Regions from separate parts of the Flavobacterium sp. 120 genome, predicted to be linked through region 1. Evidence: riboswitches for the same ligand, from Rfam matches in the RefSeq annotation. Region 1 holds a riboswitch; each other region holds the start of a gene.
What was found. Region 1 has a riboswitch for S-adenosylmethionine ahead of C8C87_RS08330 (SusC/RagA family TonB-linked outer membrane protein). Riboswitches for the same ligand answer to the same signal wherever they lie in the genome.
Positions count from the first base shown of each region.

Region 2: linked by a shared signal. The riboswitch ahead of C8C87_RS01475 (alpha/beta fold hydrolase) and the one ahead of C8C87_RS08330 (SusC/RagA family TonB-linked outer membrane protein) in region 1 are both predicted to bind S-adenosylmethionine.
Region 3: linked by a shared signal. The riboswitch ahead of C8C87_RS06840 (Na+/H+ antiporter NhaC family protein) and the one ahead of C8C87_RS08330 (SusC/RagA family TonB-linked outer membrane protein) in region 1 are both predicted to bind S-adenosylmethionine.

Region 1 covers NZ_RBKZ01000001.1:1,929,124-1,934,258, forward strand. Annotated here, with positions in the region: gene C8C87_RS08330 (SusC/RagA family TonB-linked outer membrane protein) at 1-1,643, opposite strand, end outside; SAM riboswitch class I at 1,892-1,991, opposite strand; gene C8C87_RS08335 (vanadium-dependent haloperoxidase) at 2,656-3,993, opposite strand; gene C8C87_RS08340 (VCBS repeat-containing protein) at 4,005-5,135, opposite strand, start outside.
Region 2 covers NZ_RBKZ01000001.1:366,253-371,387, forward strand. Annotated here, with positions in the region: gene C8C87_RS01470 (hypothetical protein) at 503-712, shown strand; SAM riboswitch class I at 944-1,081, shown strand; gene C8C87_RS01475 (alpha/beta fold hydrolase) at 1,160-2,122, shown strand; gene thrA (bifunctional aspartate kinase/homoserine dehydrogenase I) at 2,142-4,556, shown strand; gene C8C87_RS01485 (OsmC family protein) at 4,736-5,135, shown strand, end outside.
Region 3 covers NZ_RBKZ01000001.1:1,591,037-1,596,171, reverse strand. Annotated here, with positions in the region: gene C8C87_RS06860 (UDP-3-O-(3-hydroxymyristoyl)glucosamine N-acyltransferase) at 1-6, shown strand, start outside; gene C8C87_RS06855 (hypothetical protein) at 8-370, shown strand; gene sucD (succinate--CoA ligase subunit alpha) at 465-1,337, shown strand; gene C8C87_RS06845 (hypothetical protein) at 1,553-1,975, shown strand; SAM-I-IV-variant riboswitch at 2,103-2,199, shown strand; gene C8C87_RS06840 (Na+/H+ antiporter NhaC family protein) at 2,254-3,576, shown strand; gene fabG (3-oxoacyl-[acyl-carrier-protein] reductase) at 3,760-4,506, shown strand; gene C8C87_RS06830 (hypothetical protein) at 4,571-5,135, shown strand, end outside.

The DNA of each region.
Region 1 (5,135 bases):
TCATATCCTGCCAATGCTGCAATGTGATGATTTTCTCCAAAACGTTTGTCAAAAGAGAAACTATTCGTAAAATTGTAATTGTTTCTTAAAGCTGAGATATTAGTTGCAGAACCTCCTGTAGCAAATGCCGAAGATCCTAAATTTGGACTTAAATAGGTAATATTCTCTGCTCTTAATCTGTCGATTCCGTAATTACTGTCGAATTTAAAACCTTCAAAAAAGTTAATTGTTGCGTGTACATTCCCAACAAAATGATCGTTAGAACTGGTGTATTTACTGTTTTCAAACAAAGCTCCAGGATGCCATAACGTATTGGTAAATAAGTTGTTGCCTGGACTTGCTGTTCCTGTTGAACTTAAATTATAAGAACCGTCTTCTTTATAAGGAGAAACGTTTGGAGCCAGTACCAGAGCCAGACGCGCCGCACCAATTAACAGCAATCCGCTGCCACTTAATGAACCTGTACTTTGAGATTGATTGAAAGTATTGTTATACGAAAGATTACCGCCTAATTTTAACCAGCTGTTTACATCGTGATCAATGTTGAATCTTGCTCCTTTTCTTTCGAAATTATTGTCTTTTGTAATTCCTTCCTGTTTGGAATAATTGGTTGAGAAAAAATATCTTGTTTTGTCTGTTCCTCCTGAAACACTAATATTATGATTTTGAGAAACAGCATCACGATATACCTGATCCTGCCAATTGGTGTCCACTCTTGAACCATCAGCTTTAAAAGACGGAAAGAAAAGTGCCGATGCTACAGCAGTATTATTTTCGTTCCCGCTTAATATTTTACTGTTTAAAACAGCTTCATTTTTTATAGTTTCAAATTGTGTACTGTTTAGTAGATTAGGCAGTCTGGTAGCTCTTGTAATTCCAACCCAAGTGTCGTAGGTTACTTTTGCTTTTCCTGCTTTTCCTTTTTTAGTCGTGACCAAAATAACTCCTCCCGCAGCACGCGAACCGTAAATAGAAGTTGAAGCGGCATCTTTTAAAATATCAATCGATTCAATATCTGAAGGATTGATATCTGCAAGCGGATTATTTGCAACAGCACTTGTTGTGGATACATCTCCGGAATTAACCGGAATTCCGTCAATAACCACTAAAGGAGCTGTACTTAATGAAATGGAATTTACCCCGCGAATTCTAATTACCGGAGTATCATTTAAAACTCCGCTCGGAGTAGAAACATTCACTCCTGAGGCCTTACCAATTAACGCCTGCTGAAAACTCTGCACAGGAATATCCTTAATTGTTTTAGATGTTACTCTTGTAGCGGCACCGGTAAATTCTTTTTTACTTTGCGTACCATAACCTACGACAAGTACTTCTTTTAAAGTAGTATTGGAAGGAACCAGTTTAATATCATTAAAAGACGAACCTGCATTTTTTTCGAGCGTTTCGTATCCAATATAATTGACAGACACTAACTTGTCTTGTTTTGTAATGGATAATGAAAATTTTCCATTAACATCTGTAACTACAGATTTTCCGCTTTCTGCAGCAATAATTGTAGCTCCCGGTAAAGGCTCGCCGTTATCAGAACCTGTGACGGTACCGCTGATCGTTCGTTCCTGTGCGCTCAGTATTCCAGGAAGTATACTGAACATAAAAATTAATACAAGTAAGATTTTTTTCATTGAGTTTGGTTTTAAAAAATTGGACATAAATATTCCCGGGCCGATGTCGAAATGGCCTATCAATAATGCTGATAAACAGGAATTGGTTTAAAAAAGACTAACGACTTTGCATTCGGAAAACTTTGGAATGTTTTTCTTTTGAGGGCATTTTAATTTGTTCGGAATTGACATGTAATTCTAGCTCAGTTTTCATTTTTAATTATAAAAGATTTTAATACTAATGAGCTTATTCAGATTTTATGAAATCTTTCTTATCTGTCCACCGAAGCGGAAGGATTTAGCACCTTATTTGGCAACAGGTTGCTAAGACATCACAGGGCCTACTCCCTCAGTCTTTCTGGATAAGTCATGTAGAAATTTTCTACCCGACAAATATATATATATTAATTCTATATAATTAGTAGAATTTAAAATTATTTTTTAAAATTATTTATTTACAAAATAAAATTATCCATAATTAACTGTATAACAAAAACTTATTAATTGTAAAGAAATTTAAGTAATGTTGATTTTATGAAGAAAATTCATTCTTATCATTAAAAAGAACAAATTAATAAATAATTCAATCATTTTTTTTGTAATTAGTTAGTTTATTAAATTCTTCAATTGTTTATTGTTCAAAGCCGAATTCCTTCTTTTTTTATTGTACAAATTTCGATGTATTCAAAAATTTCAAGTTTCGTATTTTCTCTAAAAATTAATTTACTGCCATATACCAATTTAGTTTTTATAATTTTTCCATCAATCCCCAACAGGACATCCAAACCAAATTCATAAAGCCAATGAAAGACAGCTACTAAATGTAGTAAGCCAATTTCTTTAAATCTTCCATAAAATTTATAGAAATTTGTCCCGTAGAGGTCACAAATTTAAATAAAAAAATAACGCAATACCCAATAAATAAAGGTGTTGCGTTTTTTTATGCTTTATAAAATCCCTACTATATCCATCAAGCCAAAATGAAATCTAATCTATAATTTGATTTTGACAAAGGATATAAATAGTATACTAATTAATTTTTAAAGGTAAAACTCCCATCATTGGATTTTAATATTTTTTGACCAATGTAGTTCCCTATTTGTTCTCCCTGTAAAACGCCGTTTTCAATAGCATCCCTGTAATGAATTCCTCCATATAATCTGGAAATGGCAGCTTCTTGTGATGCTTGCAAAAAGGATTTGAATTTTCGTTCAGGTAAACCAAATTCAATCTCAGTTTTGTCTGTAAAAGAAAAATTATCACCTAAAATTTGAGTGAGTATTGTAGCGGCAGCAGTTGAGATTACGCTGTGCCCAGAAGTATATTCGGGAAAAGGAGGCGTTTGCAATAATGATCGCCATCGAATATCAATCCATTTATTGATTGCTGTTTCGGGCCTTATTCTATTACTTCTATACTTTTCATCCCAACAAGAAATAAATGCATCAGACAACGTTAAAGCAACCGCTGTATGAATAAAAACAGTTTGTTGTAAAGTGGTTTCCTTTTTTAAACAAGCAATACCGGTAATTCCTATCCAGTGTCCTCCGGGAGAAATCTTTTTCAAACCAAATTCAACATGCCCAATCTGCTGTAAAGTAAAAGGGTTACAATCCCAAAAACTGGCAATTGCTTTTTCTTTTTTTGTCAACTGGTTTACAATGGTATAAACCTCAAACATTTGTTTGTAAAAAGAAGACGTCTTGTTAATATCAAAAGCAGCGGGTGCTTTTGGCTTAAATTGCTGTGACGAATCTAGTAAAAAGGTTCTCACTCGATACCATTGTGGCTCCAAAGCCTGCATGTATCCGGGAGCTGTAGGTTGCCAATGACCATCTCCGACTAAAGGAGTGTATTTTTTATAACTGCTGAGCTTAATGAAACCATCAGCTTTTACATACTGCATCATTTGATTGACTGCAATTTGAACCAACTTAGAGGTATTTTCGACCTGAGCTTTAGGAATTCCTTTTTTTATGGCCAAATGCGTTAAAGAATCGGCATCGATAGCGAACTTAGAACCCGATGGCAACAATTTTTCCGCCATTTTAAAAACGGTAAATATGGTGGCAAAAGAAGCATTACTTTTGGCAATTAGCGTATCTGAAACTTGCAGTTTTTGATAGTGTCGGAGCGATTTAGAAAAAGAATTTGCAGGTACTTGAAACAATGACGTCACTTCATTTGAAGCAAGAGTAACATAAGCATAATACCTTGCTGCTGCTACCGGTGACGCAACATCATTGACCATCAAATCGGTTACTTTTTTTAAAGAAGAAACATAGTCTTTTGAAGTGAATTGCGCTGAATTTTGGGAATATAATATACTCCCTGTAAAAATGACAAATAGAACGATATAGATTTTTCTCATAGGGATTTGTATTAATAATTATATACCGCAGGACGCTGGTTATTTACAGAAAAAAGAACTCTTTTTTTACCTTTATAGGGTAAAGAAATAATATCCTTTACGCATCCGTTAACATTCAAACCTGAACTTAACTGTGGATTATAATTGAAATTTCCTTTTCCGTCTCCAGTCAATAAAACACCATAATTAGCGTCTATCTTGCCTATTTTTATTCTTGTTTTCTCTATATTACCACCCAATAAAATATCTGCTTTACCATCATTATTGTAATCTTCAATTCCAATGGCGTATACAGGAGCATAATTGGCCTGAACAGGCAAAATATGTTTAATAAAGACACCATTTTTATTTTCGAACCAAACCGTTTCAAACGTACTCGCTTTTAAATGCTTTGCTGACTGCATTTGATCTGGGGATAAAATTTCATTAATAGTCACTTCTGAATACGATTCGTAGTTAGGGAATCGTTGTCTCAAACTAACAATTTGGTCTGTTAATTCATCTCTGCTGGCCATAGGATATGATTTTCCCTGAACGTAACAGGAAACAAAAGGATCTATGGAACCATTTTTATCAAAATCGCCATAGCAAAGCGTTACAGGTTCTTTCGCACTGACTTGAATTTGGCTATTTGTTCCCCAATTGGCAGCAACCAAATCAAGATCTCCGTCATTATCTAAATCAGCGGCAGCCAATCGGTTCCACCAACCTTCCAAGGAATCTGGAAAATATTTTGAAGTGGCATCTGTAAGTATTCCTTTTTTATTTTCGAAACAACTCACTTTCATCCATTCGCCACAAACAATCAATTCCGGTTGACCGTCTTTGTTAATATCCATCCACAAAGCATCAGTAACCATTCCTATTTGTTGCAATGCAGGAGCTAATGTAGCGGTACGATTGGTAAAAATTCCTTTCCCGTTATTGATGAGCAACATACTCTCCGGAGTTTCAGGATATTTCCCCGGAATCACACGACTTCCTATAAATAAGTCAATATTTCCGTCTCCATTCACATCGGCAGCTTTAACACATGATCCACTTTTAGTTTCTATTGGTAATGCATCCAAACTTTTTTCAAAAACCCCATTGGTATTGATATAAAGTCGGTCTTGTAAGGCAGCATCATTTTCGTCAAAAGC
Region 2 (5,135 bases), 1.6 Mb from region 1:
GGAATCTTGGGTTCGTTTTTCTTTGTATTTTTTTTAAAACTTATTTGGAAAATTCAGAAATAGTTAGCATATTTGTTACAACAAAAAAAGAAACATGAAATTTAATGTGTGTAATATGTCAAAAGCCATTCAGGAAAAGTCCTGTGGGTCGTGTATTGCTTAAATTTAAATTCAAATTTATATAGCAAAAGCCTCCCAAAAAAATGGGAGGCTTTTTTTTTGAACTCTATTTAGCTGAAAATAAAACAATATTAATCATAGAATGAATAACCTGAAAATCCAGAATACAAATAATTTTAAAGTCAAAAATATGATTTGCGCCAATGCCATTATGTGCGTTCGTGTCTGTTGATTCCAAAAGTATAAGTTATAACACAACTTAAAAAACCCTTTTGGATACGCATCTAAAAGGGTTTTTTTATTCAGATTAGTTAATAAGCATAGAGAATTTCAGAATTCAAAAATAATTTAAAACAAAACTAACATCATAAATTAAAAGATTATGAGCACATCAAAACATTTCCCAAAGGCATTTCGGTTACTAAAAAGCTTTAGTTTTAGAACCAAAACTAAAAAGGAAATCGATTCAAAAAATGAATTGACTAATCCAAGATTTGAAATTTCAAAAAATGATCCTTTGGCACAAAAAATAGTGCCGAGTTCATTGCTGTTCCAAATGTATTCAAAAGAAAATGAAGAACTTTTTATTTAAAAAAGTGATGGTTGTTTTAGCTTTTGAATCTTTGATGGTAAATCTCAAATTATGATTTCGACGAAAGATAAAACCCTAATATGGTGTTTTCTCTTTCGTCGGGATAATAATTATGCGTGCGATTTTTTCAAGTCAATTTGCAATAAATCAATTAGAACCAATTTGATAAAAATTTGGTTGTTTAAAAAAATAGTAGTTAATTTGTGCCTTTAAGTTCAAAAACGTATTGAAATGTTATAAAGAAAGGCAGAGGGATTAGACCCGATGAAGCCTTAGCAACCCTTCGATTTATCGAAGAAGGTGCTGCATTCTACCTTTATTCTGTCCCGAATCCTCGGGATATTTCAGAATCTAAAGGAAAGATAACACAAAGAATTCTTCTAGTTCACTTCTAGCTTTCTTTCTAATATTTCCAGACACAAATCAAAAATCATAAAAGATTTGAAATTGGAAAATAAACCAACATCTATTACCGTACAAAATTTCACCACCGAAAGTGGGGCTTTTTATCCTACCTTAAACTTAAGTTTTCAAGTTTTTGGACCGGCTTTACATACCGCTCCAATCGTTTTGGTAAATCATGCATTGACTGGAAATTCCCAAGTTGTGGGAGAAAAAGGTTGGTGGAATGATTTAATTGGTGCGCACAAAACTATCGATACCAATACATATACAATACTGGCTTTTAATGTTCCGGGAAATGGCTTTGATGATGCCGTTATTGAAAATTATTCGGATTTTACTACCAGAGATATTGCCAGAATTTTTATTGAAGGCATTCATTTTCTTAAAATCAAACAGCTTTATGCTATTATTGGCGGTTCTGTTGGCGGAGGAATTGCTTGGGAATTGGTTGCTTTAGAACCAAAAATCACGCAACATTTAATTCCTATCGCAACCGATTGGAAATCGACAGACTGGTTAATTGCCAATTGCTTTTTGCAGGAGCAAATTCTAAAGAATTCTTCAAAACCTATTGAAGACGCTCGAATTCATGCCATGCTTTGCTACCGAACTCCAGAATCTTTTACTGCAAAATTTCAGAGAACCACTAATGAGGAATTAGCCATTTTCAATGTTGAAAGTTGGCTGGATCATCACGGTAAAAAACTTCAAAAACGGTTTCAAATTTCGTCTTATAAAATGATGAATCAATTGTTGAAAACGATAGATATTACCAGAAACAGCAATTCATTTGAAGAAATAACGTCAAAAATTGAAGCTGATATTCATATCATCGGAATCAATTCTGACTTGTTTTTTACGGCAAATGAAAATAAAGCGACTTACGAGGAATTAAAAAAATATAAAAATAATGTCACCTATCAGGAAATCGTTTCCATTCACGGACACGACGCTTTTTTGATAGAATACAAACAATTACACAATTTGCTTCAGGATATATTCTAAGCCAAAAAAACACAACACAATGAAAATATTAAAATTTGGAGGTAAATCTTTATCGAATGGCGACGGAATAAATAAAGTAGTTGCAATTATTACCGATAAAGTAAATCAAGGAGAAGAAATTGCAATTGTAGTATCGGCACGTGGAAATGCTACAGATGAATTAGAAGAAATTTTAGGTATTGCTTCTAAAAACGGAGATTACAAACCCTTTTTTGAGGACTTTAAAAAATACCAACAAGACGATTACCAAGAGGTAGATTTATCTGAGGAATTCAATGTCTTAGAAAAATTATTCGAAGGCGTAAGCTTAATTGGTGATTACAGCAATAAAATTAAAGACCAGATTTTATCAAAAGGGGAGCTGCTTTCTGCAAAATTACTGACGGCTATTTTAGTTGAAAATGGAATAAATGCTCGTTTTGCGGATACTCGCGAATTGATAAAAACAGATTCGAAATTTGGTGATGCACAACCTTTGGAACAAATTTCGAAGAAAAATGTCATCAACTATTTCAAACAAAATAACGGAACTACCGTGAATATTGTTACCGGTTTCATTGGTTCTAATAATAATAATGACACGACCACTTTAGGAAGAAACGGTAGTAATTACACTGCTTCACTGATTGCGAATTACTTAAATGCTGACGAATTACAGAATTATACACACGTTGACGGAATTTATACCGCAAATCCTGAATTGGTGCTTGATGCTAAGAAAATCGACCATTTGACTTTTAACGAGGCGAATGAGTTGGCTAATTTTGGAGCAACAATTCTTCATGCAAAAACCATTATTCCTTTGTTGGAAAAAAACATTCCACTTCGTATTTTGAACACATTCAACCACGAAAATAAAGGAACATTAATCACATCCAATTCTAATAAAGAAGGAATTAAAACACTTTCGGTACTTGAAAATGTATCATTAGTTAATCTGGAAGGAAGAGGATTGCTGGGAAAAACTGGCGTTGATGCCCGTATTTTTAGAGTGATGGGAGACAATGATATCAGCGTAAGCATCATTTCTCAAGGTTCTTCAGAAAGAGGAATTGGTTTGGTCGTTGCCGCTGATAAAGCGACTAAAGCAATGATTGAATTAGAAAAAGAATTCGAAAATGATTTCTATTCAAAAGATGTGAATAAAATTACGGTAACCGATAATGTTTCGGTAATTTCTATCATTGGACAGGATTTGAGCACGTTTCACAAGCCATATACGGCTTTGATAAAAAATAAAATTGTCCCGATTCTTTTCAATAATACCGTTACCGGTAAAAACGTGAGTTTGGTTGTGAAAAAATCGCAACTGAACAAAGCCTTAAACGTAATTCATGGAGAGATTTTTGGAGTTTCAAAGAAAATCAATATCGCTATTTTCGGACATGGATTAGTAGGTGGAACGTTGATTAACCAAATATTGGAATCGGCAGCAACCATCGAAAAAAGGAAAGACATCAAACTGAATGTTTTTGCTATTGCCAATTCAAGTAATGTACTTTTAAATAAAAATGGCGTTACTCCAAATTGGAAAAACGAGATTCAAAACAATGGCTTTTCTTATACTATTGACGATGTAATTGCTTACGCAAATGAGCATCATTTGGAGAATTTGATTGCGATTGATAACACCGCAAGTGCCACATTTGTTGAGAATTACATTCCTTTGGCAGAGAACAGTTTCGATTTGATTTCTTCTAATAAAGTGGCCAATACGTTGAGTTATAGTTTTTATAAAAAATTGCGAAAAGTATTAGCGGATAATCAAAAGAGTTATCTTTATGAAACCAATGTTGGTGCGGGATTACCGTTGATTGATACAATTAAATTATTGCATCTTTCTGGTGAAAACATCACGAAGATTAAAGGTGTTTTCTCAGGAACATTGAGTTATTTGTTTAATAATTTTTCTGCGAAAGACGTTCCGTTTAGCGAAATATTGAAAGAAGCTATTGATAATGGATATACTGAGCCAGACCCAAGAGAAGATTTGTGCGGGAATGATGTAGGTCGAAAGTTATTGATTTTGGCAAGAGAATTAGACTTACAAAATGAGTTTGAAGAAATTGATATTCAAAATTTAATTCCAGAACATCTACGTGAAGGTGATGTTTCTAGTTTTTTAAATAAATTGACGGAATTTGATCCAATTTATGCTAAAATAAAAGCCGAACAAAAACCAAATCACGTATTGCGATACATAGGTGAATTGTCAGGTGATTTGCAAAATGACAAAGGAAATCTGGAAGTAAAATTAGTTTCTGTACCCTCAGAGACGGCTTTAGGCGGATTGAAAGGTTCGGATTCTTTCTTCGAAATTTATACAGAATCGTATGGAGACAGACCAATTGTAATTCAAGGCGCAGGTGCAGGATCAGCAGTAACGGCAAGAGGCGTTTTTGGAGATATTTTGAGATTATCAGATAAAGGGTAAAGATTTAAGATTGTGGATTAACGATTTTTGATTTCAGATGTAAAAAACAAAAATCCGAGTTTTTGCGATAGCAAATCCGTTTTATCCGCGTCTGAATAAATATAATTAATTAAAAAAGGGACAGCCTCCAGTCTTGGCTCCCTTTTCGCCGTGGCGAAAGGGTTGGGGAGGGGATTAATATGAAAATAACACTAAATAGAGTAAACGACAATTTCCACTTTGAATTAAAAAACGAACGTGGTCACATAGTAAATGTAGATAGCCGACCAGAATTTGGCGGAAACGATATGGGCGCAAGTCCAATGGAATTGGTATTAATGGGCGTTGCGGGATGCAGTGCCATTGATATGATTTCGATTTTGAAAAAACAACGTCAGGAAATCACTTCTTTCAAAGCCGAGGTTGAAGGGGAACGTGTACAAGTAGGAGAAGCGAAACCATTCAAGGATATTACAGTAGTATTCTTTTTGGAAGGTCCTATTAATGAAGAAAAAGCAGCGAGAGCCGCACAACTTTCTTTTGAAAAATACTGCTCGGTTTCTAAGACATTAGAGCCAACCGCAACGATACATTACAAAG
Region 3 (5,135 bases), 340 kb from region 1:
AAGTAATATGTCTGCTAAAGAAATCGTTCAGAAATTTTACAAATCAGATGCGCTAATTGACAGCGAAGTCATAAAAGATTTTTTGCATCCTGAAGTTATCGTTGAATGGAACAGCAGTAAGGGATTGGTTCAATTGGATTATAATTCTTTATTGAGTCTGTCTAATGATTTGAGTAAAGCCTACGTTCGTTCAAAGGTTAGAATTAGCCATATTGTAAGTGAAAATGATACCATTTCGGTGCGTTATTCTCATTTTGTGAAAACGATTGAGAATCCTAGAGAAGAAATGTTATTGGCGCATTTTATGGTTATTTGGCAAATAAAAGACAATAAACTATTTCGAGGGTATCAAATGAGTCAATTATCATAATTTAGTGTCAAAAAACTGAATACTGAATACTGATTACTGATTACTATTTTATACTTTTGCATAACAATTTTAAAAACTACATAAAAAATATATCATGAGTGTTTTAGTTAATAAAGATTCCAAAATAATTGTTCAAGGTTTTACAGGAAGCGAAGGAACTTTCCATGCTTCTCAAATGATTGAGTACGGTACTAACGTTGTTGGTGGTGTAACTCCAGGAAAAGGGGGAACTACTCACTTAGACAGACCAGTTTTCAATACTGTAAAAGATGCTGTAGAACAAGCAGGAGCTGATACAACTATCATTTTTGTACCGCCGGCTTTTGCTGCAGATGCAATTATGGAAGCTGCAGATGCTGGAATTAAAGTAATTATTGCAATTACTGAAGGAATTCCTGTTGCTGACATGATAAAAGCAAATGGTTATGTTAAAGAAAGAAACGCAAGATTAATCGGTCCAAACTGCCCTGGAATTATCACTCCGGGTGAAGCAAAAGTTGGTATTATGCCAGGTTTTGTTTTCAAAAAAGGAACTGTTGGTATTGTTTCTAAATCTGGAACATTAACCTACGAAGCAGCTGACCAAGTAGTAAAACAAGGATTAGGAATCACTACTGCAATTGGTATTGGTGGAGACCCAATCATTGGAACAACTACAAAAGAAGCAGTTGAATTATTGATGAATGACCCAGAAACAGAATGTATCGTAATGATAGGTGAAATAGGTGGACAATTAGAAGCTGATGCTGCTCATTGGATCAAAGCGGATGGTAACCGTAAGCCAGTTGTAGGTTTCATTGCAGGAGTTACTGCTCCTCCAGGACGTACAATGGGACATGCAGGTGCTATCGTTGGTGGATCTGACGATACTGCTGAAGCTAAAAAACAAATCATGAGAGAATGTGGAATTCACGTGGTAGATTCTCCAGCTGAAATTGGTAAAAAAGTAAAAGAAGTTTTAGGTTAATCTAAACTCTAATTAAATATTTTAAAAGCCTCACAATTTGTGGGGCTTTTTTATTATAAATTGAATTAAAGAAATATCTTTGCACTTTATTAAATGCATCTGTTTTTAAGATGTAATCCTAATAAGAACAAACATAAACGAATGGTTTCTAATGGGCCTCACGATTTTGTGGGGTATTTTTTTGTCGAAGCCAGTTCAAATAAAAATAAAATAATATGTACAAAGAGTTAAAAAAATTCAAAGTTAGCAATCAGTTTTCATTTACTACAGAAGATAGTTTAGCAGAAGTTTGCAATGCATCAGAAGGATCTGGAGTATTTTTAGTGTATTCAGTAGGAGATGAAAAAGAGTTAATTATGGTTGGTTCTACTGGAACTGTTCAAAATAACGGAACTTTGAAAATTAAAAATGGTGGTTTAAAAGACAAAATTGTTGAAGGACACCAATTTGCTAAAACTGGAAGAAAATATTCTTGGCCTGCACAAATGAAAATTGAAGACATCAGTACACTAGAAGTGGTTTGGTATGAGACATTCAACGATAAAACTAAAGTGATTCCAACATTTGTAGAAGGACAAGTTTTACAAAACTTCCTTGACGAAAATGGAAGACTGCCAAAATGGAATGTAGCTTTTTAATTATTTAAAGTCTGCCTTTCAACATCTTAATTATAATCGCGCTACATTTTTATGTGGCGCTTTTTTTTGAATTATCTTTTTTTGGAATAAAATTAGGCTAATTTCATAAATAATTAATTACTTTTGCACCCGTTATCACGAATCCTTCAATAGGATAGCAACCTGCAACAACAAGCAAGGTGCTAAAACGATAAGCCAAATCCTTTGGAAAAAATGTTGTTTACATTCCCATATTTAGCTTTGTTTTTCGTCATAATTTTTAATTTTAAATTTTTTTTATGACTTTATTTTCAAAAGAAAAAGGAAATGCCTTTGCCTTGATTCCTTTATTGGTTTTTATTTTTACTTTTTTAGGAGCAGGAATTGTTCTGAATGATTTTTATGCTTTTCCATCGCCAGTGGCAGTTGTAGTTGGTATCATAGCAGCCTTTTTACTTTTCAAATCCACTACTGATGAAAAAGTTGCTACATTGATTGCAGGATGTGGTGAAAGTAAAATCATGACCATGTGTTTAATTTATTTGCTAGCAGGAGCCTTCGCAGTAGTAAGTAAAGCGATGGGTGGAGTTGATGCTGTCGTGAATCTTGGAATAAATACTATTGATGTTGCTTATTTTCCTTTAGGAATTTTCTTGATTGCTTCTTTTTTATCAACTGCTACAGGAACATCAGTGGGTGCAATTGTAGCTATTGGCCCGATAGCTGTCGCATTAGCTGATAAAAGCGGTGCTTCATTACCTTTAATTTCAGGCGCTTTATTAGGTGGCTCTATGTTAGGAGATAATCTTTCGATGATTTCTGATACTACCATCGCAGCAACGCAGTCATTGGGATGTGATCTAAAGGACAAGTTCAAGATTAACTTATTTATTGCCTTTCCTGCTGCAATTTTGACTATTATGGTTTTCTTTTATCTTGATTTAAACTCGGATATTGTGACTGTTGCCATTGCAAAAAATGATTTTTCCTGGATTGCAATTGTACCTTATATATTAGTAATAGTATTGGCGGTAGTAGGTGTTAATGTATTTTCAACATTACTTATTGGAACTTTATTGGCAGGAATCATAGGTTATTTTAGTGGTTCGTTTACGTTAATGGAGTTCACTCAAAAGATATATGAAGGCTTTACCAGTATGACTGATATTTTCTTATTATCAATGCTTACTGGAGGTTTAGCAGCTATGGTAGATAAAGCGGGTGGAATAACGTATTTATTAGTTCAAATTAAAAAAAGAATTAAAAGTAAAAAATCAGCTCAAGCGGGAATTGGTGCTTTAGTGGGTTTTGCTAATTTAGCAATAGCGAACAACACGGTTTCTATTGTAATTACAGGACCTATTGCCAAAGAAATTAATGATGAATATGAATTGAATCCTAGAAAAACGGCTGCAATTCTGGATATTTTTTCGTGTATAATTCAAGGAGTTTTACCGTATGGCGCTCAAGTATTGCTTATATTGAGCTACGCTAATGGAAAATTAGATTTCTTTGACTTAATTAGTAATGCTTGGTACCATTTATTTTTACTAATTTTCACATTGGTGGCTATTTATATTTCGTTTTGGGACAAATGGACAAAGCGATTCTTTAAAATTTAAGAATTGAATTTTTGATTGTAATTGCTTTTGAATTTTTTTTAAAAAGGGAATTATTATATATTTGACGGGTGTAAGATAGCCCTGATAGTAGTGAAAATCCTTTTATGTGAACGTTAGTGTTCATAAAAGATTGAAGCGGATAGCAGGATTAGCTTCAAATAAAATTTAAACTAATTTTTGAATATGAAATTACTAGAAGGAAAAGTTGCCATAATTACAGGTGCAAGCCGCGGAATTGGAAAAGGAATTGCTGAAGTTTTTGCAAAACATGGTGCAAATGTTGCATTTACATACAGTTCGTCAGTGGAATCAGCTTTGGCTCTTGAAAATGAATTGAACGCTTTAGGAATTAAAGCCAAAGGATATCAATCTAACGCAGCCGATTTTAATGAAGCGCAAACTTTTGTAGATGCAGTTTTGGCTGAATTTGGAACGGTTGATATTTTAATCAATAACGCTGGGATTACTAAAGACAACCTTTTGATGCGTATGTCCGAAGAAGATTTTGACAAAGTGATGGATGTCAATTTGAAATCAGTTTTTAATATGACCAAAGCAATTCAACGTACTTTTTTGAAACAACGTTCTGGTTCTATAATCAATATGAGTTCAGTTGTAGGAGTGAAAGGAAATGCAGGACAAACTAATTATGCTGCTTCAAAAGCGGGAGTTATTGGTTTTTCTAAATCAGTGGCGTTGGAATTAGGATCACGTAATATTCGTTGTAATGTAATTGCTCCTGGATTCATCGAAACAGAAATGACGGCTAAATTAAACGAAGATGTTGTAAAAGGATGGAGAGACGGAATCCCTTTGAAACGTGGCGGAACGACTGAGGACGTTGCTAATGCATGTCTTTTCTTTGCGTCTGATATGAGTGCGTATGTAACTGGACAGGTTATGAATGTTTGTGGAGGAATGCTTACCTAAAAAAAATAGTGATCAGTCATCAGTGCTCAGTTGCTGAATACTGATGACTGAACACTACTAAAATATGACAACAAACACTTTACTATTATTACTACTTTCTTTACTAATAGCTGGCGGTTTGTCATTTTTTCAATATATCTACAAAGCCAAAAACAAATCGAAAGTCGGTTGGTTTTTGGCTTTTTTGCGTTTTTCATCCATTTTTGGAATTTTATTATTGTTAATTAATCCAATACTAACCAAAAAGACGCTTGAAACGGTAAAAACGCCTTTGCCGATTGTTTTTGATAATTCGAGTTCTATTTCTTTTTTGAATGCCAATGAAAAAGCATTGGAATTGTATAAAAAAATACAATCAAACTCAGATTTACAAGAGAAATTCGATGTGCAATCGTATCAGTTTTCAGATGATTTTGAACCGACAGAAACATTTGATTTTAAAGGAACTCAAACTAATATTGATGTTGTTGCCAAAAATCTAAAAAGCATTTATAAAAATGCAAAGTATCCAACAGTTTTAATTACGGATGGAAACCAAACTTCGGGAAATGATTATGTCTTTAGTTTTGATACTGCGAATAAAGTATATCCTGTAATCGTTGGCGATACAACAACTTTCTTAGATTTTA